DNA from 4 places in the Pantoea brenneri genome. Region 4 is predicted to be linked to each of the others. Evidence: predicted binding sites of a transcription regulator. Region 4 holds the regulator's gene; each other region holds the start of a gene.
What was found. Region 4 encodes PhoB, which activates phosphate uptake and scavenging genes when phosphate is short. Its sites were predicted from a motif close to CTGTCATAAAACTGNCNNAT; they were not measured.

Region 1 (5,875 bases), on a different contig from region 4:
CGGCATAACCTTTATTGATACTGCCGATGTGTATGGTGACGGCCGCTCTGAAAAGATTATCGCCGGGGTGCTGAATCAGCGCGGCGGTGAGCGCCCGTTTGTGGCAACCAAGCTGGGCCGGCGGCTGTCGCCGCACGTGGCGGACGGTTATAACGCCAGCAACCTCAATGCGTTTGTCGACCGCTCGCGCGAGAATCTGCAAACCGGGACGCTGGATTTAGTGCAGCTTCACTGCCCGCCAACCGAGGTTTATTACAATCCGGAGGTGTTTGCAGTGATGGATGAGATGGTTGCCGCCGGGAAAATTCGCCATTACGGCGTGTCGGTAGAAAAAGTCGAAGAGGGGCTGAAGGCGCTGGAATTTCCCAACGTCTCATCCATTCAGCTGATCTACAACATCTTCCGCCAGCGTCCGGCGGAACTGCTGCTGCGAGAGGCAAAACGGCGTAATGTCGGGATTATCGCCCGCGTCCCGCTGGCATCAGGCTTGCTGACCGGGAAAATGGGCCCGGACAGCCAGTTTGCCGCCGACGATCACCGCGCCTTCAACCGCAATGGCGAAGCCTTTGATAAGGGTGAAACCTTTTCCGGCGTACCGTATGAGGTGGCGCTGGAGGCGGTAGAGGAGATTCGTCGTTACGTGCCGGGCGACATCAGCATGGCGATGCTGGCGCTGCGCTGGATCCTGATGAACGACGATGTCAGCGTGGTGATCCCCGGCGCGAAAAATCGCCAGCAGGCTGAAGACAATGCCCGCGCCAGCAGCGTTGACGCGCTGTCTGACGAGACCATGGCGGCGCTGAAGCAGATTTATCAGGCGAAGATCGCCCCTTACGTGCATCAGCGCTGGTAGTCGCGCGATTTACAACGCCTGGGCGCACGCCCAGGCGGAACTCCACGCCCACTGGAAGTTATATCCCCCCAGCCAGCCGGTCACATCCACCACTTCACCAATGAAATAGAGGCCCGGTACCGTCCGTGCTTCCATGGTTTTCGAAGAGAGCTGGGTGGTATCCACGCCGCCCAGCGTCACTTCAGCAGTGCGATAGCCTTCGGTTCCGTTTGGCTGAATACGCCAGGCGTGCAGCGTCTGCACCAGCTCCGCCTGCTGCTTGCTGTTGAGCTGCTTCAGGGTGATATCGGGCACCACCTTCAGCGTTTGCAGCACCTCCACCAGCCGTTTCGGCAGAATTTTTGCCAGGCTGTTCTTCAGGCTGAGGTTCGGATGCGCCTCACGCTGAACGGTCAGAAAGGCGTCGAGCGGCGTGGCAGGCGACAGATCGATAGTGACGAACTCACCCGGCAGCCAGTAGCTGGAGATCTGCAACACCGCCGGGCCAGAGATTCCCCGATGGGTAAACAGCATCGCCTCTTTAAAGCGGGTGCCATCCTGCGCGTCGATGGTGGTCTCCAGGGCCACGCCGGACAAAGTCTGTAGCTGTTCCAGCAGCGGCTTATGCAGGGTAAACGGCACCAGCGCAGCACGCGTCGGGAAGACGGTCAGACCAAACTGTTCAGCAATCTTATAGCCAAACGGCGATGCGCCCAGGCCGGGCATCGACAGACCGCCACTGGCGATGACCAGTTTTTCCGCCTGAACCGTGCTGCCGTTGAGTTGCAGGGTGTAGCCGCTGTCGTCACGCGTCACGCTCAGCACTTCACTGCGTAACCGCAGCGTCACCTGGCCCTTTTCGCACTCGGCCAGCAGCAGATCGACAATCTGCTGAGCGGAATCATCACAAAACAGCTGGCCAAGGGTTTTCTCATGCCAGGCTATCTGGTGACGATTGACCAGATCGATAAAATCCCACTGGGTATAACGCGCCAGCGCCGACTTACAGAAATGAGGGTTATGTGACAGATAGGCCGCCGGTTCAGTGTAGAGATTGGTGAAGTTGCAGCGCCCTCCGCCCGACATCAGGATCTTACGTCCCGGCTTTTTGCCGTTATCCAGCAGCAATACGCGACGCCCGCGCTGTCCGGCCTGGGCGGCACAGAACAGCCCTGCGGCCCCGGCACCAATGATGATAACGTCAAACTGTTCCACGGCGGTTTACTCACTTAATCGGAAAGGCGCAGATTGTAGTGATCTGCTCACTGAGACGCCAGCGTCAAAAATTTGCCGTAAATGTGTCATAATGTAACTGACTAATATCTGGGCCTTTTTCCCCCTTTAACCCGGCTACGTTACTGCTAAAGGTCAAATTAAGGCTATATTTTCCTTTCCCATACAGCACGTTGTCGCGGATAATGCGCCGCGTTCATGTCCTCCAAAAATGGCGTAACGTTTATGCTACATCTGTTTGCTGGTCTAGACCTCAGTACTGGCCTGTTATTGGTTCTTGCCCTGCTGTTTGTATTGTTTTACGAAGCAATCAACGGCTTCCACGACACGGCCAACGCAGTTGCGACGGTCATCTATACGCGTGCCATGCGTGCCCAGCTTGCTGTGGTTATGGCAGGCGTCTTTAACTTTTTTGGCGTGCTACTCGGTGGATTGAGTGTCGCCTATGCCATTGTTCATATGCTCCCCACCGATCTGTTATTAAATGTTGGATCGGCTCACGGTCTCGCCATGGTGTTTTCTATGCTGCTGGCGGCGATTATCTGGAATCTCGGCACCTGGTATCTGGGTCTGCCGGCATCCAGCTCCCATACCCTGATCGGCGCCATTATTGGTATCGGTCTGACCAACGCCCTGATGACCGGTACCTCGGTGGTTGATGCACTCAACATCCCGAAAGTGCTGAACATCTTCCTGTCTCTGATCCTGTCGCCGATTGTCGGCCTGGCGATCGCCGGTGGCCTGATCTTTATTCTGCGTCGTTACTGGAGCAGCACCAAAAAGCGTGCCCGCATCCATATGACGCCAGCCGACCGCGAAAAGATCGACGGCAAGAAAAAGCCGCCGTTCTGGACCCGCATCGCCCTGATTGTTTCAGCGATCGGCGTCAGCTATTCGCATGGCGCGAATGACGGCCAGAAAGGCATCGGTCTGATTATGCTGGTGTTGATCGGCGTGGCTCCGGCCGGCTTCGTGGTAAACATGAATGCCTCGGGCTACGACATCACCCGGACCCGCGATGCGGTCAATCATCTGGAGCAGTATTATCAGCAGCACAACGCTTCGCTGACGCATATCATCCAGATGGCGCCGCCTAAGCTGCCGACGCCGGAAGAAGTGCCATCAACCAGCCCGCAGGAGTTCCACTGTGACAGCGCCCGCGCGTTACAGGCGGTTCAGCGCGCACAGGTGCTGCTGAATAATCTGCAAAGTTACGATCAGCTGACGGTGGATCAGCGCGGCCAGATGCGTCGCCTGCTGCTGTGTATCTCAGATACGGCGGACAAAGCGGCCAAGCTGCCGGAAACCACCCCGGACGATCAGCGCTTCCTCAATAAGCTGAAAGGCGATCTGCTTGGCACCATCGAGTATGCGCCGGTCTGGATTATCGTTGCGGTTGCGTTAGCGCTCGGCACCGGCACCATGATTGGCTGGCGTCGTGTTGCCACCACCATTGGTGAGAAGATTGGTAAAAAAGGCATGACCTATGCACAGGGAATGTCAGCCCAGGTCACGGCAGCGCTCTCTATCGGCGTCGCCAGCTATACCGGAATGCCGGTTTCGACCACCCACATCCTCTCTTCGTCAGTCGCCGGTACCATGCTGGTTGACGGCGGCGGATTGCAGAGCCGGACCATCAAAAACATCGCCATGGCGTGGATCTTCACGCTGCCGGTATGTATTGTGCTGTCAGGTTCGCTCTACTGGATTGCCTTAAAACTGGTGTAATGCCAGCGAGATCAGAGGGCGACGCAAGTCGCCCTTTTTAATGCCAGATCGCCATCGCCACCAGGCTGATCACCACCAGTCCGCACAGCGCGCTGGTCAGCATAAACTGTCCCCTTACCCGCTCGCAGCGACGAATAAATTCGTCATCATGATGATCAAGATAGCGTTTCGCCCAGATATAGGTCACCAGTCGCACCTGTTTGCTGGGCTGGCCGTGAGAGGTGAAAAAGCCCGCCCCGTCGACATACTGATACAGCAGCGGATCGCAACCGCGTAATACCGCCAGCAACGCACGCAGAGAAGAAAAATAGCGCGCCATATTCACAATACACACCACACAAAGAGCCCAAAAAAGCGCAATAGTACTGATCATATTCTCCCCTCCTGGCTGGAGCCGCAGGAACAGACGCAGCGGGAAAACGCTGAGCACGCCCACAGAAATAGCCAACCTCTGAATCACCCAACTGCGATAGTGTTCTGAACGCCTGGGCGGTAACAAACCAGACCGCCTTTTTTCAGTGTAGGAGAAATGTTTAAATTTTTTCCAGCGATGAATTTCGTTTGGCGCGAGTAAAATTACCGCATCGTTGATCTTATTCACAAGCCAGGCGGCAACGGCAGCATTTGCCCGCAGAGAAGGCTATACTCAGAGACATAACAACATGACCACCTGCACCGCAGGTACACACTTTGGTGGCGCTCATCGCCCGCTCGCGCAAAGGATTTCGCTAAGCTGTGACGCGGCAGGAACCCCGGATGCCATCCTTAATCTCGTGAAAGGAGTTTTATCATGGCTTATAAACATATCCTGATTGCAGTAGACCTTTCTCCCGAAAGTCAGTTACTGGTGGATAAAGCCGTTTCGCTGGCCCGCCCTTACGATGCCAAAATTTCCCTGATTCACGTCGATGTGAATTATTCCGATCTCTACACCGGCCTGATTGATGTCAACCTGGGCGATATGCAGAAGCGTATTTCTGAAGAGACGCACTCTGCGCTGAAAGGTCTGTCTGATTCCGCGGGCTACCCGATCAGTGAAACCCTGAGCGGCAGCGGCGATCTCGGCCAGGTGCTGGTGGATGCGATTAAAAAGTATGACGTCGATCTGGTGGTGTGTGGTCATCATCAGGACTTCTGGAGCAAGCTGATGTCGTCGGCGCGCCAGTTGATCAACACCGTACATATCGACATGCTGATTGTGCCGCTACGCGATGAAGATGAAGCCTGAGTGACGTGCAGGACCCGTAAAGCCGGCTGATTGCCGGCTTTTTTATCGGGTTAACTGACCAGTGGGGGATAGATATCGAAGCGATGGCTTTTGGTCACCACCGCCGCCTGGGTAACCACGCCTGCCAGCGGCGGCGCATAGTCGGGCCGCTTCACCACGATCCGCTTCTTTGCCAGCCGACGGGCCGGTTCCAGCAGCGCGTCAGCATCCTCATCGGGACCCACCAGCGACTGAAATACCCGCATCTCTTTTTTCACCATCGCGCTTTTCTGCCGGTGAGGATACATCGGATCGAGATAGACCACGTCCGGCTGCGGGGTGATATCGCTCAGCGCCTCGGCGCTGGCGGCGTGAATCAGCGTCAGGCGCTGACGCAGCCAGCCGCCGATTTCCGCATCCTGATAGCCGCGCTGTAAACCGTCTTCCAGCAGCGCTGCCACCACCGGATGGCGCTCCAGCATCCGCACCCGGCAGCCCAGTGCCGCCAGGACAAAGGCATCACGCCCGAGTCCGGCCGTGGCATCCACCACATCCGGCAGATAGTCGCCTTTAATGCCCACCGCTTTTGCCACGGCTTCACCGCGACCGCCGCCAAAGCGACGACGGTGCGCCATTGCACCTGAGACAAAATCGACAAAGATGCCGCCCAGCTTCGGCTCATCCCGCTTACGCAGCTCAAGATGCGTCGGGGTTTGTACCAGCGCCAGCAAGGCATTTTCGTCGTGCTCCAGCTGCCAGCGCTGCGCTAAACGTGATAAGGCGCCGTCTCCGGCGCCTGATTCATCGAGCAAACAGATTTTCACGTAACGACTTATCCCTGAATGCCGTAATGTTCCAGCATGGCGTCGAGCTGC
Region 2 (5,875 bases), on a different contig from region 4:
CCAAAACGCTGGGTGACGGGCTGTGGAGCCGTCTTTATGCCGCGGTGCGCGATGGCGAGCAGCGTCAGCCGGTGCTGGAAGCCTTTATCCGCTTTGCCCGCCAGCATGCCTGTGAACATCTGCCTTTTGTCCGCGATGCGCTACAGCCCGGTGCGATATTGCAGCGTTAAGTCGGAGGGTACAAACCTGCGCGGAGGTGGGCAAAATCCCCTATAATGCGCAGCCTGTCGACTGACCATGAGAAGATCTCACCATGACTAACAACGATATTCTGCGCAGCGTGCGCTACATGCTCGATCTGAGCGATGCCAAAATGGTGGAAATTTTTGCGCTGGCGCAGTGTGAAGTCCCACAGACGGATATTCAGGCGTGGCTGAAAAAAGATGAAGATGCGGCGTTCCGTCCCTGCCCCGATGTGCTGATGGGCTACTTCCTCAACGGCCTGATTTTTTACCGTCGCGGAAAAAGCGAAGAGATGCCCGCCCCGTCCATTGAGCGCAAGATGAATAACAACATCTTTATGAAGAAGTTGCGCATCGCCTTTGATCTGAAAACCACCGATATTCCTGAGGTACTGAAACGCGTGAACTTTACCGTTTCGCAGGCTGAGATTGGTGCGATTTTCCGCAAGCCTGACCATAAGAACTATCGCGAATGCGGTGATCAGATTCTGCGCAACTTCCTGAAGGGGCTGGCGATGATTCAGCGTCCTAAGAGTGAAAAACCTGCTTAACTTCTGTTGCCGATCGCGTCGGGTACCTGCGTGGTCAGAAGTGGCGCACCTGATCGCAAAGAAAGCCTGCATCCATGCAGCACGGCCTCGCCATCCCTGGCCCGGACGATCCACAGGGATGTGAGATTCCTTCGCGATCGGACGCGCCAGCCCGGGAGGCCGCACCCATGCAACAGCCCTGTTTATGATCGGTCACCGCGCCCCACCACCCAGCGCTTATGCACCCACAGCGAGGCGAGGATCACCAGCGCTCCGGCAATGAAGCTCGGCCAGTGCGGTTTCTCCTGCCAGATAGCCAGATTAACCAGCAGACCGGCAGGCACGTGCATGTTGTTCATGATGCCAAGCGTGCCGGCATCAACCTGGGTCGCGCCATAGTTCCACATAAAGTAGCCCAGCCCTGAAGCGGCCACGCCCAGCCACACCAGAATGCCCCACTGCAGTGAGGTGGTGGGTAATTTCTGCGGATTGCCCCAGGCAAACCAGGCGATTACCGCGATCACCACCGCCCCCAGATAGAACCAGGAGAAGGCGGTGTGCTGCGGCATCGGACGGGTTTCCTGCAGGCGCTTATAGCCCACCATACCGGCAGCAAAGCAGATGTTTGCCAGCTGCACCAGCAACAGGCCGGTCCAGAAGTTATCGCTGACTTTGTCGTAGCGAATGATGGCCGCACCCGCTACCGCCAGCAAGGCGCTGAAGATATAGCCGACCCGCAGCGGACGGCGGCTGATCAGATCATAAATCAGGGTGACATAGAGCGGCGTCATCACGGTAAACAGCAGGAACTCTGACACGCTGAGATAGAGGTAGGCTTCGAAACTCAGCAGGTACATCACCCCTAATTGCAACATCCCCACCAGCATATAGAGCAGCAGCGTTGAGGGACGATAGCCGCGCCAGCGCAGGAACGGCAAAAAGACTAGCGCGGCCAGCGCCAGTCGCATCAGCACGGAAAACCAGCTGTCCACCTGACCGGCAAGATATTCGCCAATCAGGCTAAACGAAAAAGCCCACAGAATGGTGGTAATAATCAATAAGAACACAGTAACGGCCCCGAAATTAACAGAGCGACAGTGTAAACAATGTGCTGTCAGGCGGCTGCACTATCTGGTTTACATCTGGTTATTTACCAGGCAAACAAATACAACCGGCAAGAGCTTTGTTACGGCTGGTTAGCATCACCTTCTCTTTTCACGCCTGCCTGCGGCGCAAAATGCGCGAAATAAACCATCTGATGATCACTTTCGCTCTTAAGTGTAATAAAACTGTAACAAATGTGTCACACATCACAGTAACGCCGCGTCACTAATTTTATTCTTTGCGCGAAATGGAACATCACGCCGCCATTTTCCCTTTGTTTTTTTTTGACCCAACCACTGGGAATGTAAAAACCATAAAGTGCCCTGGAGGGCCTCACTGATGCTGAGTATTTTTAAACCTGCACCACGTCAGCCGCAGGTGGCAGCGGATCGCGTTGATCCGCTCTACCGTCGCCTGCGCTGGCAAATTTTCATCGGGATCTTTTTCGGCTACGCCGCCTACTACCTGGTCAGAAAAAACTTTGCGCTCGCCATGCCGTATCTGGTGGAGCAAGGCTTTTCACGTGGCGACCTCGGTTTCGCCCTGTCAGGCATTTCCATCGCCTACGGCTTCTCCAAATTCATCATGGGCTCGGTGTCCGATCGCTCAAATCCGCGCGTCTTTTTACCGGCCGGGCTGATCCTGGCTGCTGCGGTGATGCTGTTTATGGGATTTGTGCCGTGGGCCACTTCCAGCATCATGGTGATGTTCGTCCTGCTGTTTATCTGTGGCTGGTTCCAGGGAATGGGCTGGCCACCGTGCGGACGGACCATGGTGCACTGGTGGTCACAGAAGGAGCGCGGCAGCATTGTCTCAGTGTGGAACTGCGCCCATAACGTTGGCGGCGGCCTGCCGCCACTGCTGTTTCTGCTCGGTATGGCGTGGTTCAACGACTGGAAAGCGGCGCTCTACATGCCCGCTTTTGGTGCCATCCTGGTGGCGTTCATCGCCTTTGCCCTGATGCGCGACACGCCGCAGTCCTGTGGTCTGCCGCCGATTGAAGAGTACAAAAACGACTATCCGCCGGATTACGATGCCAGCCATGAAGAAGAGCTGACGGCTAAGCAGATCTTCATGAAATATGTACTGCCCAATAAACTGCTGTGGTACATCGCCCTGGCAAACGTGTTTGTCTACCTGCTGCGCTACGGCATTCTGGACTGGTCACCGACCTACCTGAAAGAGGTGAAGCACTTCACGCTGGATAAGTCCTCCTGGGCCTACTTCCTGTATGAGTATGCCGGCATTCCGGGAACGCTGTTGTGTGGCTGGATGTCGGACAAAGTGTTCCGGGGTAATCGGGGTGCGACCGGGGTGTTCTTTATGACGCTGGTCACCATCGCCACCGTGATTTACTGGCTGAACCCGGCGGGCAACCCCGGCGTTGATATGGCCTGTATGATCGTGATTGGCTTCCTGATTTACGGGCCGGTGATGCTGATTGGTCTGCACGCGCTGGAACTGGCACCGAAGAAGGCCGCCGGCACCGCTGCGGGCTTTACCGGTCTGTTTGGTTATCTGGGCGGTTCCGTCGCGGCCAGCGCCATTGTCGGCTACACCGTCGACTACTTTGGCTGGGACGGCGGCTTCCTGGTGATGATTGCTGGCTGTGTACTGGCGGTGATCCTGTTGTTACTCACCATGGTTAGCGAGCATAAACACAAGCAAAAACTGGCCTGACGGCAATAAAAAAGGGCCGGTTAATCGGCCCTTTTTTGCGCTGTTCTGTCAGGAAAGATAGAGGTCACGCAGCGTCTGCGGCACCGCATCGTCGGCGTTGGACCCGATCACTTCCAGTTCAGGCAACCGGTCTTTCAACCGCTGGTGCGCGTTGTGCATGATGAATCCTTTACCCGCCATGCTCAGCATCTCGACATCATTCATGCCGTCGCCAAAGGCGATGCAATTATGCAGCGTATGACCCAGTTGCTTCGCCACGGCTTCGAGCGCATGCCCCTTCGATACGCCGCCCGCCATCACTTCGAGGCAGGTAGGCAGTGAAAAACTGACGTTGACCCGATCGCCCCAGCGCGCTTCAATCGCCTGCTCCATCGGAATCAGATGCTCGGGATCTTCGCAGGTAAAAAAGACCTTACTGATGTTATCCGTCGGCAACAGACCCGGTTCATAAACCTGATAGTTGAATACCGATTCACGGAAATAGTCCTGCTCAGCGGGACGTGAACGGCTGACAAACCACTCATCATCACGGTAAACGTGGGTCAGAATATCGCTGTGATGATACTGCAGGCCAAACAGGTCGTTAGCGATATCCTCATCCAGATTATGGCTGAACACCAGCTCGCCCTGGGCGTTATGTACCCGCGCGCCGTTTGAGGTGATCATATACGCCGGGATAGCCAAGCTGTCACGCATCTGTCCGACATCGATATGATGGCGACCGGTGGCGAAAACAAAGTGGATATCCTTTGCCACCAGTTGTTGCAGCGTTTCACGTGCAAAAGGCGTCAGGCGATGTTCGGGAGAAAGCAGCGTGCCATCCAGATCGGATGCAACGATGTGGTACATGAAAACCTCGGGTATCTGATTCTGCTGACCGTGGCCAGCCGGATAATGAACGTCAGTGATGCGATGAAAAAAAGTCGATCACTGCATTAAGCGCTTCGGCGCGCATGTCATCTTTTTCGAACAGGATCTCATGACGCGCACCGTTGATCACCCGCGGTTTGTTGCCTTCGCACGGATGACCCGCCGCCGCCATGGCAGCACAAAAAAGATCCTGCGAACGATTATCCACCACCTGATCGTCGCTGGCCTGCAGCAGCAGCAGCGGGGTGGTGATTTTATCGGCCTGACTGATAATGTTGCGGCCGGCATGAATGCCTTCGCGCACCCAATGATAAGTCGGGCCACCGACGCGAATCGCCGGATCGTCGGCATAAAAACGCAGGCTGCGCCGATAACGCTCAGCACTGTGCGTCAGCCGGTTAATGCCAAACGGATGCGCCCGCCAGCGCCCGGTACCCAGCGCGTAACCGTCGCGCAGCGCCGGGCGTTTCTCGGCCCAGTCGAGGATCCGGTGCGCCAGAAATGAGGGCAACGGCAGCGCGATACCAAACATCGGTGCCACCAGCGCAACCGCATGAAAAGCCTGCGGCTGTCGCGCCAGAAACAGCGTTAAAATGGCCCCGCCCATGGAGTGGGCCAGCGCATAACGCTGCTGATAGTGGCCGCTGACAATTTCTTTCAGGTAGAGCGTCTCCAGATCGTCGACGTAATGCGCGAATTCTGCCACGTGGCCGCGGTGTGAATCTTCCAGCAGACGATCGGAGCGGCCCTGACCACGATGATCGAGGATCACCACGTCAAAACCGCAATGGAACAGATCGTACGCCAGCTCAGGATATTTTATATAGCTCTCGATGCGGCCGGGCACAATCAGCACCACACGCTTATGTTGTGGTGAGGTGAAGCGTACGTAACGCAGAGTGAGATTACCGACGCCGGTAAATTCACGCTCCTCACGCCGGTGCCAGAAATCGAGCAGTGGCCCGGTAGCGAAGGCAGCAAAGGCTTTTTCTCGTCGCAGCCAACTGGCTTTGTGTTGATTCATTCGCCCCCCCGATGACCGGAAAAAAGTGTCCTTAACGCTGTGTGTCGGCCATAGCGCCGCGCTTATTTCTGGCGTATTGTGTCACATTTCCGCCGCTAAAGAGAGCGCATCCCATGACCATTGAATGGTGGCTGACCTACCTGCTTACCACCACAATTCTTAGCCTGTCGCCCGGTTCGGGCGCTATTAATACCATGAGTACCGGCATCAGCCATGGTTATCGCGGCACGGTTGCCTCGATCTCCGGTTTGCAGGTCGGGCTGGCCGTGCATATTGTGCTGGTCGGGATCGGTCTGGGTGCGCTGTTCTCCCAGTCGCTGCTGGCGTTTGAAATTCTCAAATGGGCCGGCGCTGCCTATCTGGTGTGGCTTGGCATTCAGCAATGGCGATCGGCTGGCGGCATCGATCTTGATGCGGTTGCCAAAGCGATGCCGCGTCGTCGTCTGTTCAAACGCGCCGTTCTGGTTAACCTGACCAACCCGAAA
Region 3 (5,875 bases), 310 kb from region 4:
CCAGACCACCCGCACGTTGCAGAGTGGCGGACGGACCTATCACCATTTTTCCAGCAACGACTACCTCGGTTTAACGCAGCATCCGGCGGTGATTGCCGGCTGGCAGCGCGGCGCAGAGCAGGCGGGAGCCGGGGCCGGTGCATCCGGTCACGTCACCGGTTATCACCGGCAGCATGCGGAGCTGGAAGCGCAGCTGGCTGACTGGCTCGGCTATGACCGGGCGCTGCTGTTTATCTCTGGTTTTGCGGCGAACCAGGCGGTGATCCATCTGCTGGCAGAGGCTGACGATCGCATCCTGGCGGATAAGTTAACCCACGCTTCGCTGCTGGATGCCGCCAGCCACAGTCCGGCGCAGCTGCGCCGTTTCACGCACAACAGTCCGGCGAGTCTGGCGGCGCGGCTGTCCTCGCCCTGCAGCGGTGAAACGCTGGTGGTAACCGAAGGCATTTTCAGCATGGATGGCGACAGTGCGCCGCTGGCGGCGATAGCGACCCAGACCCGGCAGGCCGGGGCCTGGCTGCTGGTAGACGATGCGCATGGTATCGGCGTGGTGGGCGAGCAGGGGCGCGGCAGTTGCTGGCAGCAGGGAATCAAGCCTGAGTTGCTGGTGGTCACCTTTGGCAAAGCCTTTGGCGTCAGCGGAGCCGCGCTGCTGTGCGACGCACAAACCGCCGACTATTTCCTGCAGTTCAGCCGTCATCTGATCTACTCGACCGCCATGCCCGCCGCCCAGGCGTCGGCGCTGCAGGCGTCCCTCGGCCAGGTCCGGCAGGGCGATGAGTTGCGTCAGCGGTTGCAGCAAAATATTCAGCGCTTCCGGCGCGGCGCGGCCACGCTGCCCTGGCAACTGATGGATTCCGCCAGCGCGATTCAGCCATTAATTGTTGGCGGCAATGCGGAAGCGATGGCGCTCTCAGCCCGGCTGGCGGACGCTGGCTGCTGGGTCAGTGCGATCCGGCCGCCAACCGTCCCGCCAGGCACCGCCCGGCTGCGTATTACCCTGACGGCGGCGCATCAGCCGGACGACATCGACATTCTGCTGGAGGCGCTGCATGACGCTGCAGGTTGATAAGCGCGCCGTGGCGCGGGCCTTTGGCCGGGCGGCCGGGCATTATGATGCACATGCTGCCCTGCAGCGGCTGAGCGGTGACGCGCTGCTGGCTCGCGCCCCCGCGCACAGTGGTCCGCAGTTGCTCGATGCCGGTTGCGGCACCGGCTGGTACAGCAAGCAATGGCGGGCGCGTGGTAAGCAGGTGACGGCACTGGATCTTTCACCGCAGATGCTGCAACAGGCGCGCGCCAATGATGCGGCGCAGCACTACCTGGCCGGGGATATCGATGCTCTGCCGCTGGCGGATGCCGGTTTTGATCTGGTATGGAGCAACCTGGCGGTGCAGTGGAGCGACGATCTGTCGCAGGCGCTGAGCCAGTTCAGACGGGTGCTGCGTCCCGACGGCACGCTGCTGTTCTCGACCCTGAGCGCCGGTTCATTGCAGGAAGTGCATCAGGCCTGGTCGTATCTTGACGAACATCCTCACGCCAACCGGTTTCTCAGCGAACAGCAGATCGCGTCAGCCTGCGCAGCCCACCGGCTGAGCTGTGAGTCAGCGCTGATTACCCTGCATTTTCCCGATGCGCTCAGCGCTATGCGTTCCCTGAAAGGGATTGGCGCCACCCATCTGCATCAGGGGCGTGACGGTCCGCTGCTGACCCGGCAACGGCTGGCACAGCTGGAAGCGCACTGGCCGCGCGATCGGCACGGTTTCCGCCTCAGTTATCATTTAATCTATGGAGTAAGTTCATCATGAAGCGCTGGTTTATCACCGGCACCGACACCGAAGTCGGTAAAACGGTCGCCAGTGGCGCGCTGTTACAGGCGGCCCGGGCCGCGGGTTATCGCTGCGCCGGCTACAAGCCTGTCGCCTCCGGCTGTGAGATGACAGCGCAGGGGCTGCGCAACAGTGACGCGCTGGCGCTGCAGCGTTACAGCAGCGTGCCGTTAGACTATCAGCAGGTCAATCCGCTGGCGTTCCTCGAACCCACGTCGCCGCACATCGTCAGTGCCGAAGAGGGCAGGCCGATCACTTCGCTGACCATGTCATCGGGACTGGCGGCGCTGGAGCCGCTGGCTGACTGGATTCTGGTCGAAGGGGCGGGCGGCTGGTACACCCCGTTATCCGCCACGCACACCTACGCCGACTGGGTCAGCAGTGAACAGCTGCCGGTCATTTTAGTGGTTGGCGTCAAGCTGGGCTGCATCAATCACGCCATGCTGACCGCGGATGCGGTACGGGCGCGTGGGCTGCGACTGGCTGGCTGGATCGCCAACACCGTGGTGCCGCCCGGTAACCGTTATCAGGAATATCTCACCAGCCTGCAGCAGCGACTGCCCGCGCCCTGTCTCGGCACCATTCCGTATCTGACCGAAGCGGCGCAGCAGGACAGCTGCGGCCAGTATCTGACCTTACCGGACTAACAAACCTCAGGCCACCGTCAGCCATTTGTTGACGGTGTGGTCATCCAGCTGCGCCATTTTGCCCTGCGCCACGTTACGCCCGCGATGCAACAGCAGAAAATAGTCGGCCACGCGGCGTATCAGCGACAGTCGCTGCTCCAGCAGCAGGATGGTCAGGCCGTAGTCGAGATTCAGGCGGCGAATCAGATTGCCCATCTCCTCCTCCAGCCACGGTGACATACCGTCGGTTGGCTCATCCAGAATCAGCAGCTTAGGCTGTAACACCAGCGCCCGCGCCAGGGCCAGCTGCTGTTGCTGATCGATGGGCAGATCGCCGCTGCGCTGCTGCCGTAACGAATAGAGCGCCGGGAACAGGTCAAACACCATTTCGGGGATGGCGCGGTGGCGGTCAGCCTGATTTGCTCCGGCCAGCAGGGCGATCAGCAAATTATCTTCCACGCTCATCTGGGTAAAAATATGGCGGCCCTGCGGCACGTAGCCAATACCCATCTGCGCCCGCTGCTCCGCCGGCTGTAGCAGCAGGTCGGCGGGCGGTGAGCCATCCTCTTTCCAGGAGATCGATCCGCTGTTAATCGGCAGCCTGCCCATGATGCAGTTCACCAGGGTGGTTTTCCCCATCCCGGGCCGGCCGAGAACGCCGGTGCAGGTGCCAGGCGACAGATCGAGATCGACATCCCACAGAATATGATTTTGACCGTAAAATTGATTTACCGAACGTAAACTCAGCATCTGACACTCTCCTTCCCGATCATTAGCCTGAATGCTTCCGCTCTGTGTCGTCTGGCAAACAAGTTATCAGCAATGGCACGCTCCCCATTGCAGTACAGTGCGCGCGTTGCGCGTTGACGCCACGGATTCTTGCAATTCCCAGGCCAGATTCCGCAGCAACCATTTTTCAGCCAGCAGCGCGGGTCTGTGGCGCTAAAAGATGAGCAATGCTTATCAATTTCTGCCGGTGATAACATTACTGCACTTTTGCAGTGCCAGCGGGCGGCGTTTCTGGTGCAGACGTACAATGATGAGGCAGCGATTCTGATTAGGAATGGGCAACAGATGCGGCAAAGACGCGGGTTAAAGAAGGCAACCGGTAAAAAAAGCAGAACAATGGGTCAGCCACGGCAGCTAAAATTAGCGGAAAAAAAATTATTTTTAGCGAAACCGAGCGGCAGGGAAAAATTATACACAGCCGATGGCGGCGGGGCTGCCATCACTTATCCACCATTCCTGTGGATAACCTTGTGCATTAGGTAATGAAAACAGGTTGGAAGCGAGGAAATACGCGGCCTGGTTACATAATGTCGAGAATCTGGGCTTTTGGGCATAAGCCAGTAAAATCAATTGGTTAATAAAAAACAAGCCTGCGAATTATCTGTCAGTTCATCGAACTGTAATTTTGTGACGGTCTATTGACAAATGTTAAATCCGATCTCCGCCTGGGGATAACCTTGCGCAACAACCTGCGCGATAAAGCAAGCGGCAATCGACGGCGAAAAAGTATCCCGACAGTGGCGATTACTCTGCCTCAATACTGTTTTTATATCCAGTATTATTTTCTGGCAAAATCACCATAGCAGAGTAAAATAGTGGCCTGCCCGCCGACTTCTTCAGCAGGAACTGCATTCATGAGTAAAGCCTTTAAATTGAATTCCGCTTTCAAACCTTCTGGCGATCAGCCAGAGGCGATTCGTCGTCTGGAGGAGGGGCTGGAAGATGGACTGGCCCACCAGACCTTATTAGGCGTAACCGGCTCGGGGAAAACCTTCACCGTCGCCAACGTGATTGCCGATCTCAACCGTCCAACCATGGTACTGGCGCCCAACAAAACGCTGGCGGCGCAGTTGTACGGTGAAATGAAGGAGTTCTTCCCGGATAACGCGGTTGAGTTTTTCGTCTCTTACTACGACTACTACCAGCCGGAAGCCTATGTGCCGAGTTCCGACACCTTTATCGAAAAGGACGCCTCGGTTAACGAACACATTGAGCAGATGCGTTTGTCGGCGACCAAAGCGCTGCTGGAGCGGCGTGACGTGATTGTGGTCGCCTCGGTCTCGGCGATCTACGGTCTGGGCGATCCCGATCTCTACCTGAAAATGATGCTGCACCTGACCCGCGGCATGATTATCGACCAGCGCAGCATTCTGCGCCGTCTGTCAGAGCTGCAGTACACCCGCAACGATCAGGCGTTCCAGCGCGGTACGTTCCGGGTGCGCGGCGAAGTGATCGACATCTTCCCGGCCGAATCGGACGATATCGCCCTGCGCGTTGAGCTGTTCGACGAAGAGGTAGAGCGCCTGTCGCTGTTTGACCCGCTTACCGGCCAGATCGACTCGGTAGTGCCGCGCTTTACCATCTACCCGAAAACGCACTACGTGACGCCGCGTGAGCGCATTCTGCAGGCGATGGAAGATATCAAGGTGGAACTGGCGGATCGCCGCAGGGTGCTGCTGGAAAATAATAAGCTGCTGGAAGAGCAGCGTATTACCCAGCGTACTCAGTTCGATCTGGAGATGATGGGCGAGCTGGGCTACTGCTCCGGCATCGAAAACTATTCGCGCTATCTTTCCGGGCGCGGACCGGGTGAAGCGCCACCGACGCTGTTTGACTATCTGCCAGCCGATGGCTTGCTGGTGGTCGACGAATCGCACGTCACCATCCCGCAGATTGGCGGGATGTATAAAGGCGACCGGGCGCGTAAAGAGACGCTGGTAGAGTACGGTTTCCGTTTGCCGTCGGCACTGGATAACCGTCCGATGAAGTTTGAAGAGTTTGAGGCGCTGGCGCCCCAGACTATCTACGTGTCAGCCACGCCGGGTAAATATGAGCTGGAAAAATCGGGCAGCGAAGTGATCGACCAGGTGGTGCGTCCTACCGGTCTGCTCGACCCGATCCTCGAAGTGCGTCCGGTGGCGACCCAGGTCGACGATCTGCTGTCGGAAATCCGTCAGCGGGTGGCGATCAACGAACGTGTGCTGGTGACGGTGCTGACCAAGCGTATGGCGGAAGATCTGACCGAATATCTGGAAGAGCACGGTGAGAAGGTGCGTTACCTGCACTCCGATATTGATACCGTTGAACGCATGGAAATTATCCGCGATTTACGTCTGGGTGAGTTTGATGTGCTGGTGGGCATTAACTTACTGCGTGAGGGGCTGGATATGCCGGAAGTATCGCTGGTGGCCATTCTGGACGCGGATAAAGAGGGCTTCCTGCGTTCCGAACGCTCACTGATTCAGACCATCGGTCGTGCGGCGCGTAACATTAACGGCAAGGCAATTCTCTACGGCGATAAAATTACCCCGTCGATGGCGCGGGCGATTGAAGAGACTGAACGCCGCCGCGAGAAGCAGCAGCAGTACAATGAAGAGAACGGCATTGTGCCGCAGGGCCTGAATAAGAAAA
Region 4 (5,875 bases):
CAGCGCCTGGCGGGTCTGCGCGATATCCTGCTGGAGCTGCTGCGCCTGTTGCTGCCACTGCTGCTGCTGCTGGGCGTGCTGATAGTCACGGCTCAGCGTCTGTTCCGCCGCGCTCAGTTGCAGCATCTGCTGTTGCAGCGCGGTGCGCGTGTCGTCATCCAGCAGCGCCATGGCTCCCGCCCGGCTGCGCAGCAGGTCGAGCGCGGTTTTTGCCTCTTTGTGACGTTCATAGATTGCGGCGGAAATCTGGCCGTAAATTTCGGTGCCGGTCAGCTCTTCCAGCAGTTCGGCCCGTTCGCTGGCTTTGGCGTTGAGGAAGGCGGCAAACTGCCCCTGGGACAGCATCATTGAGCGGGTAAAACGCTCAAAGTCGAGGCCGGAAAGGGTCTCAATCAGCCTCAGTTTGTCACCGACCTTGTCGGCGACGATGGTATCGTCGGCACAGCGCGCCAGCTCAACCCGCGGCGCCTGCAGTTTGCCGTCGGCGGTGCCGCGTGCGCGGTTCTGGCTCCAGAAGGCGCGCCAGGCTTCGCCTTTGATCTCAAATTCCACTTCAGCCAGACACTCGGCGCAGTCGCGGGTCATCAGCGCATTCTGGCTTTGGGAGATGGCGCCGAGACGCGGCGTCTGGTGATAGAGCGCCAGGCAGATGGCATCCAGCAGCGTGGTTTTGCCTGCGCCAGTGGCACCGGTAATCGCGAACAGCCCGTTACTGGCGAAGGGTTCAGCGCGGAAATCGATAAACCATTCACCGCGCAGTGCATTAAGGTTTTTAAACCGTAGCGTGAGGATCTTCATTGTGGTTCCTCAATGTCGGCCAGCGTCTGGCGGAACAGGGTGGTCATCTGATCGATCTGCTGCGGTTGCAGTTCACTATCCAGCGCCAGGCGACGGGCAAACACCTCTTCCACTTTCAGTTCGCTCAGGGTTTCGTTATCGAGTCGCGCCAGGCTGTGCTGACGCTGCTCGCGGCTGCGGCGTAACAGCAAAACCTCAACCGGCAGTTCTGCGGTCAGGGTTTCCACCTGACGCTGCAGATCGCTGAGGTACTCCTGAGTGGTGACTTCAATATCCAGCCAGGTCGGTTTTTCCTGCTGCATGTCGCTGAAATCGCTGAGCTGCTGCGCGATCTGCGCCAGTGAACCTTTCAGCACCTGCATCGGCTGCACCTGCGGCACCACCAGCGGCGTCACCGCTTGCAAACCGCGCGGGGTGAAGTCCAGCAGGAAGACGCTTTTTTCACTGCCCAGTTCATCAAAACTGAGTGGAATCGGCGAGCCGCTGTAACGAATGTGCTCAGTGCCCGCCACCCGCTGAGCGCGGTGAATGTGGCCGAGCGCGATGTAATCCACGTCCGGGAACGCGGAGGCCGGGAAGGCGTCCAGCGTGCCGATATAGATGTCACGCACCGAGTCGCTCTGGCTGACGCCGACGGTGGTGAGGTGACCGGTAGCCACGATTGGCAGAGCCGGCTCCAGCGCCCGCGCAGCAGCCACGCGCTGCTGATAATGGTGAGCAATCGCCTCCAGCAGCGAGGTCTGCTTGTCGCGTCCGGACTGTCCGGCGCGGCTGCGCAGAATATCGCGCGGTCGCAGATAAGGAATGGCGCACAGCAGCACGCCCGGCTCGCCCTGACGGGTGGTGAGCAGCAGCACATCGCTGTTGGTCTGAGGCGTGGCGATCACCCGGGTATTCAGGCAGGCGAGCAGTTCGCGTGACTCATTGAGCGTCGCCACCGAGTCGTGATTGCCCGCCAGCACAATCAGCTGACAGCCGCTGGGCTGCAGCGCCACCACAAAGCGGTTGAACATTTCGCGCGCGTAGCTGGGCGGGGTGCCGGTATCGAACAGATCGCCCGCAACGATTAACGCATCCACCTGATGCTGTTCAATCTGGATCAACAACCAGTCAAGAAACGCCTGATGTTCCGCCGCCCGACTCTTGTTGTAAAAGAACTGCCCCAGATGCCAGTCCGCAGTATGAATGATGCGCATAAAACTCCCTGCCGTTGTAATTCGCCCGACGATTATACTGGCTCTGCGGCCAAAGCGAAAAATTGTCGCTGCGCTGTCATAATTGATTACCACTGGCCTGAATGAGCGGTTATGTTTTTCATAAAAGTGTCACAAATCTGACGCATAATGGCGCCGCGAATCTCAGTGACAGCCGTCATATCAGCAGGAGTAATAATGGCTAAGCGCATTTTGGTTGTGGAAGATGAAGCCCCAATCCGTGAAATGTTGTGCTTTGTTCTGGAGCAGAACGACTATCAGCCAATTGAGGCGGAAGATTATGACAGCGCAGTGGGTAAGCTGATTGAACCCTGGCCCGATCTGATTCTGCTGGACTGGATGTTACCCGGCGGCAGCGGCATTCAGTTTATTAAGCATCTGAAACGCGAAGCGATGACCCGCGATATTCCGGTGATGATGCTCACCGCACGTGGTGAAGAAGAGGACCGGGTGCGTGGGCTGGAAGTCGGCGCTGACGATTACATCACCAAGCCCTTCTCGCCAAAAGAGCTGATGGCGCGCATCAAAGCCGTCATGCGCCGTATTTCACCGATGGCGGTGGAAGAGGTGATTGAGATGCAGGGACTGAGTCTGGATCCCTCCTCGCATCGGGTGATGTCCGAAACCACGCCGCTGGAAATGGGCCCTACCGAATATAAACTACTGCACTTCTTTATGACGCACCCGGAGCGGGTTTACAGCCGCGAGCAGCTGCTGAACCATGTCTGGGGCACCAACGTGTATGTCGAAGATCGCACCGTCGATGTTCACATTCGCCGTTTACGTAAAGCGCTGGAAGTCTCCGGCCACGATCGCATGGTACAAACCGTCCGTGGAACAGGGTATCGTTTCTCTGCCCGCTACTAAACGGAGTTTTCACCGTGCTGGAACGCCTCTCCTGGAAGAGATTACTGTCAGAACTGCTGCTGGCGTGTCTGCCTGCGCTGCTGCTTGGCCTGCTGTTCGGTTATCTGCCGTGGCTGCTGTTGCTGAGCGTACTGGCGGTGCTGCTGTGGCATTTCCACAACCTGATGCGCCTGTCGCACTGGTTGTGGCTCGATCGCACTATGACGCCGCCGGCTGGGCGGGCCAGCTGGGAACCGCTGTTTTACGGGCTCTACCAGATGCAGTTACGCAACCGGCGGCGGCGGCGTGAACTCGGCAACCTGATTAAACGCTTTCGCAGCGGCGCTGAGTCGCTGCCAGATGCGGTGATCCTCACCACCGAAGAGGGCACCATTTTCTGGTGCAACGGGCTGGCGCAACAGCATCTCGGGCTACGCTGGCCGGAAGATAATGGCCAGAACATCCTCAACCTGCTGCGTTATCCGGAATTCTCGCGCTATATCCGCCAGCGTGACTTCGACAAACCCCTGACGCTGGTGCTGAATAACCAGTACCACATGGAATTTCGCGTCATGCCCTACAGTGAAGGGCAGTGGCTGCTGGTGGCGCGTGACGTCACCCAGATGCACCAGCTGGAAGGGGCGCGCCGTAACTTCTTTGCCAACGTCAGCCATGAACTGCGTACCCCGCTGACGGTGCTGCAGGGCTATCTGGAGATGATGAATGACTCGGTGATGAACGAGCGTTCACGCGGCAAGGCGCTGCATACCATGTCGGAGCAGACGCGCCGCATGGACAGCCTGGTCAAGCAGCTGCTGACGCTGTCGCGGATTGAAGCTGCGCCCGCGATCGATCTGAAAGAGAAGGTCGATGTGCCGGTGATGCTCCGGCTGCTGCAACACGAGGCCGCCACCCTGAGCGGCGGACGTCACGACATCCATTTCCATACCGATCCGCATCTGAAAGTCTTTGGCAACGATGAACAGCTGCGCAGCGCCATCTCCAACCTGGTCTACAACGCGGTAAACCACACGCCGGAGGGCACGCGCATTGATATCAGCTGGCTGCGCAGTAAGCAGGGCGCAACGTTTCGGGTGTGCGATAACGGACCGGGCATTGCGGCTGAACATATTCCCCGTCTCACCGAGCGTTTCTACCGGGTCGATAAGGCGCGATCGCGGGCGACCGGCGGCAGCGGACTGGGGCTGGCGATCGTGAAACATGCCCTGAGCCACCATAATGCGCGGCTGGATATCACCAGCGTGCCGCATCAGGAGACCTGTTTTACCTTTACCTTGCCGGCAAGGTTGATTGTCAGCAGTGGGATGCAGGAGAATGCCCTCCATTAATGGCTGACGGATCTGCTTGATGCGCGCACTTGTTTTGTTGATGGTCATTTTATTGCCGGGCATGGCGCTGGCACAGCCCGGCGCGCTGTCGGGCAACCTTAGCAGCGTCGGGTCTGATACCCTGGGCTACCTGATGACGCTGTGGGGCGAGGATTTCAGTCGGCAGGCTCCGGGCGTCAATGTGCAGGTGCAGGCATCCGGATCGTCGACCGCGCCGACTGCGCTGGCTGCCGGTGCGGCGCAGCTCGGACCGATGAGCCGCCCGATGCAGGCGGATGAACGGCAGGCGTTTGAAGCGCGCTATGGTTATCCTCCGCTGGCGGTACCGGTAGCGATGGATGCGCTGGTGGTGGTGGTCAATCAGCGCAATCCGCTGCAGCAGATAACGCCGCGTCAGCTTGACGCCATTTTCTCGATTACCCGCCTGTGCGGGGCCACCTCGGTGCCGCAACGCTGGGGCGATCTCGGCGCGCGGGCGGCTGAGTGGGCTCACCGGCCGATCCAGCGCTACGGACGCAACTCGGCGTCCGGTACCTGGGGATTCTTCAAGCAGCAGGCGCTCTGTCAGGGTGATTTTCGCAATGACGTAGCCGAATTTCCCGGTTCGGCAGCGGTGGTGCAGGCGGTGGCAGGCAATCCACGCAGCATCGGTTACGCCAGTTTTGGCTTCCACCTCAGCGGCGTAAAGATGCTGGCGGTGGTGAACGATCGGGGTGAGGCTGTGGCACCCGACGCGGACGCAATCCGCAGTGGTCGCTATCCGTGGGCCCGTCCGCTCTATCTGTATGTCAACAAGGCGCCGGGTAAGCCGTTGCCACCGCTGGTCGCAGCCTTCCTGCAGCAGGTGCTCTCGGTGCAGGGACAGCGACGGGTCAGCGAAGCGGGTTATCTGCCACTCTCTGATAGCCAGATGGCGCAGGCGCGCGCGGCGCTTAACTGATCCTCTTCAGACGCGCATTCTGCTCTGCTTGTGTGCTGCGCGCGATGTTTAAGCGAGGGTCTCCAGGCGCGTAGGGCTTTCGCTGTCCGGAACCTGGAAGGTTCACCTTCAGGCGCGCATTCTCTCCTTAACCGCTATGGATGTGCTCCTCTCCCGGCGCGCGCATGTCGCTGCTTATCTGCTGCAAAACCGCGCGGTAGCCCGTCTTATCTGCCAACATGAATTTTCTTCATGGCCTGTGAATTTTCTTCTATTGCAGCGGGCGGCGGCACATGTCATTCTGCGTTCAGACGTATAGCCATCCAGATGGCTATAAATAACAGAGCGCAATTATTTCCTGCTGAAACCATCGGCAGGCGAGACAGGAGTGATCATGCAAAGAAATACCGCCCCGTTCCGTGCTGATACCGTAGGCAGTTTTCTGCGTCCCGCCGCGATTAAGCAGGCGCGTGAGCAGTTCGCCGCTGGCGAAATTGATGCGGCAGCGCTGCGCCAGGTTGAAGATGACGCCATCCGCGATGTGGTCGCCAGACAGCGCGAAAATGGCCTGCAGGTGGTGACCGATGGCGAATTTCGTCGCGGCTGGTGGCACTTCGATTTTTTCTACGGCCTGGATGGTGTGGAAGCTTATGAAGCAGAGCAGGGGATCCAGTTCAACGGCGTGCAGACCAAAGCGCATGGCGTAAAAGTAGTGAGCAAGCTCGGCTTTTCCAGCCATCCGATGCTGG

Region 1: the regulator PhoB is predicted to act here: its motif matches at 2,120-2,139, upstream of pitA (inorganic phosphate transporter PitA).
Region 2: the regulator PhoB is predicted to act here: its motif matches at 1,991-2,010, upstream of glpT (glycerol-3-phosphate transporter).
Region 3: the regulator PhoB is predicted to act here: its motif matches at 3,870-3,889, upstream of uvrB (excinuclease ABC subunit UvrB).

Annotation. Positions count from the first base shown of each region.
Region 1 is NZ_JBCGBG010000005.1:157,257-163,131, forward strand. It holds gene AABB92_RS18120 (aldo/keto reductase) at 1-853, shown strand, start outside; gene AABB92_RS18125 (BaiN/RdsA family NAD(P)/FAD-dependent oxidoreductase) at 863-2,047, opposite strand; gene pitA (inorganic phosphate transporter PitA) at 2,291-3,793, shown strand; gene uspB (universal stress protein UspB) at 3,831-4,166, opposite strand; gene uspA (universal stress protein UspA) at 4,584-5,021, shown strand; gene rsmJ (16S rRNA (guanine(1516)-N(2))-methyltransferase RsmJ) at 5,072-5,824, opposite strand; gene prlC (oligopeptidase A) at 5,833-5,875, opposite strand, start outside.
Region 2 is NZ_JBCGBG010000006.1:25,485-31,359, forward strand. It holds gene metR (HTH-type transcriptional regulator MetR) at 1-170, shown strand, start outside; gene AABB92_RS18585 (YehS family protein) at 254-733, shown strand; gene AABB92_RS18590 (carboxylate/amino acid/amine transporter) at 916-1,779, opposite strand; gene glpT (glycerol-3-phosphate transporter) at 2,156-3,496, shown strand; gene yigL (sugar/pyridoxal phosphate phosphatase YigL) at 3,545-4,345, opposite strand; gene pldB (lysophospholipase L2) at 4,398-5,390, opposite strand; gene rhtB (homoserine/homoserine lactone efflux protein) at 5,504-5,875, shown strand, end outside.
Region 3 is NZ_JBCGBG010000001.1:1,868,634-1,874,508, reverse strand. It holds gene bioF (8-amino-7-oxononanoate synthase) at 1-1,069, shown strand, start outside; gene bioC (malonyl-ACP O-methyltransferase BioC) at 1,053-1,808, shown strand; gene bioD (dethiobiotin synthase) at 1,805-2,476, shown strand; gene AABB92_RS08720 (ABC transporter ATP-binding protein) at 2,483-3,205, opposite strand; gene AABB92_RS08715 (hypothetical protein) at 3,392-3,727, shown strand; gene uvrB (excinuclease ABC subunit UvrB) at 4,099-5,875, shown strand, end outside.
Region 4 is NZ_JBCGBG010000001.1:2,176,178-2,182,052, reverse strand. It holds gene AABB92_RS10345 (AAA family ATPase) at 1-798, opposite strand, end outside; gene sbcD (exonuclease subunit SbcD) at 795-1,994, opposite strand; gene phoB (phosphate response regulator transcription factor PhoB) at 2,190-2,879, shown strand; gene phoR (phosphate regulon sensor histidine kinase PhoR) at 2,894-4,207, shown strand; gene AABB92_RS10325 (PstS family phosphate ABC transporter substrate-binding protein) at 4,227-5,147, shown strand; gene AABB92_RS10320 (cobalamin-independent methionine synthase II family protein) at 5,521-5,875, shown strand, end outside.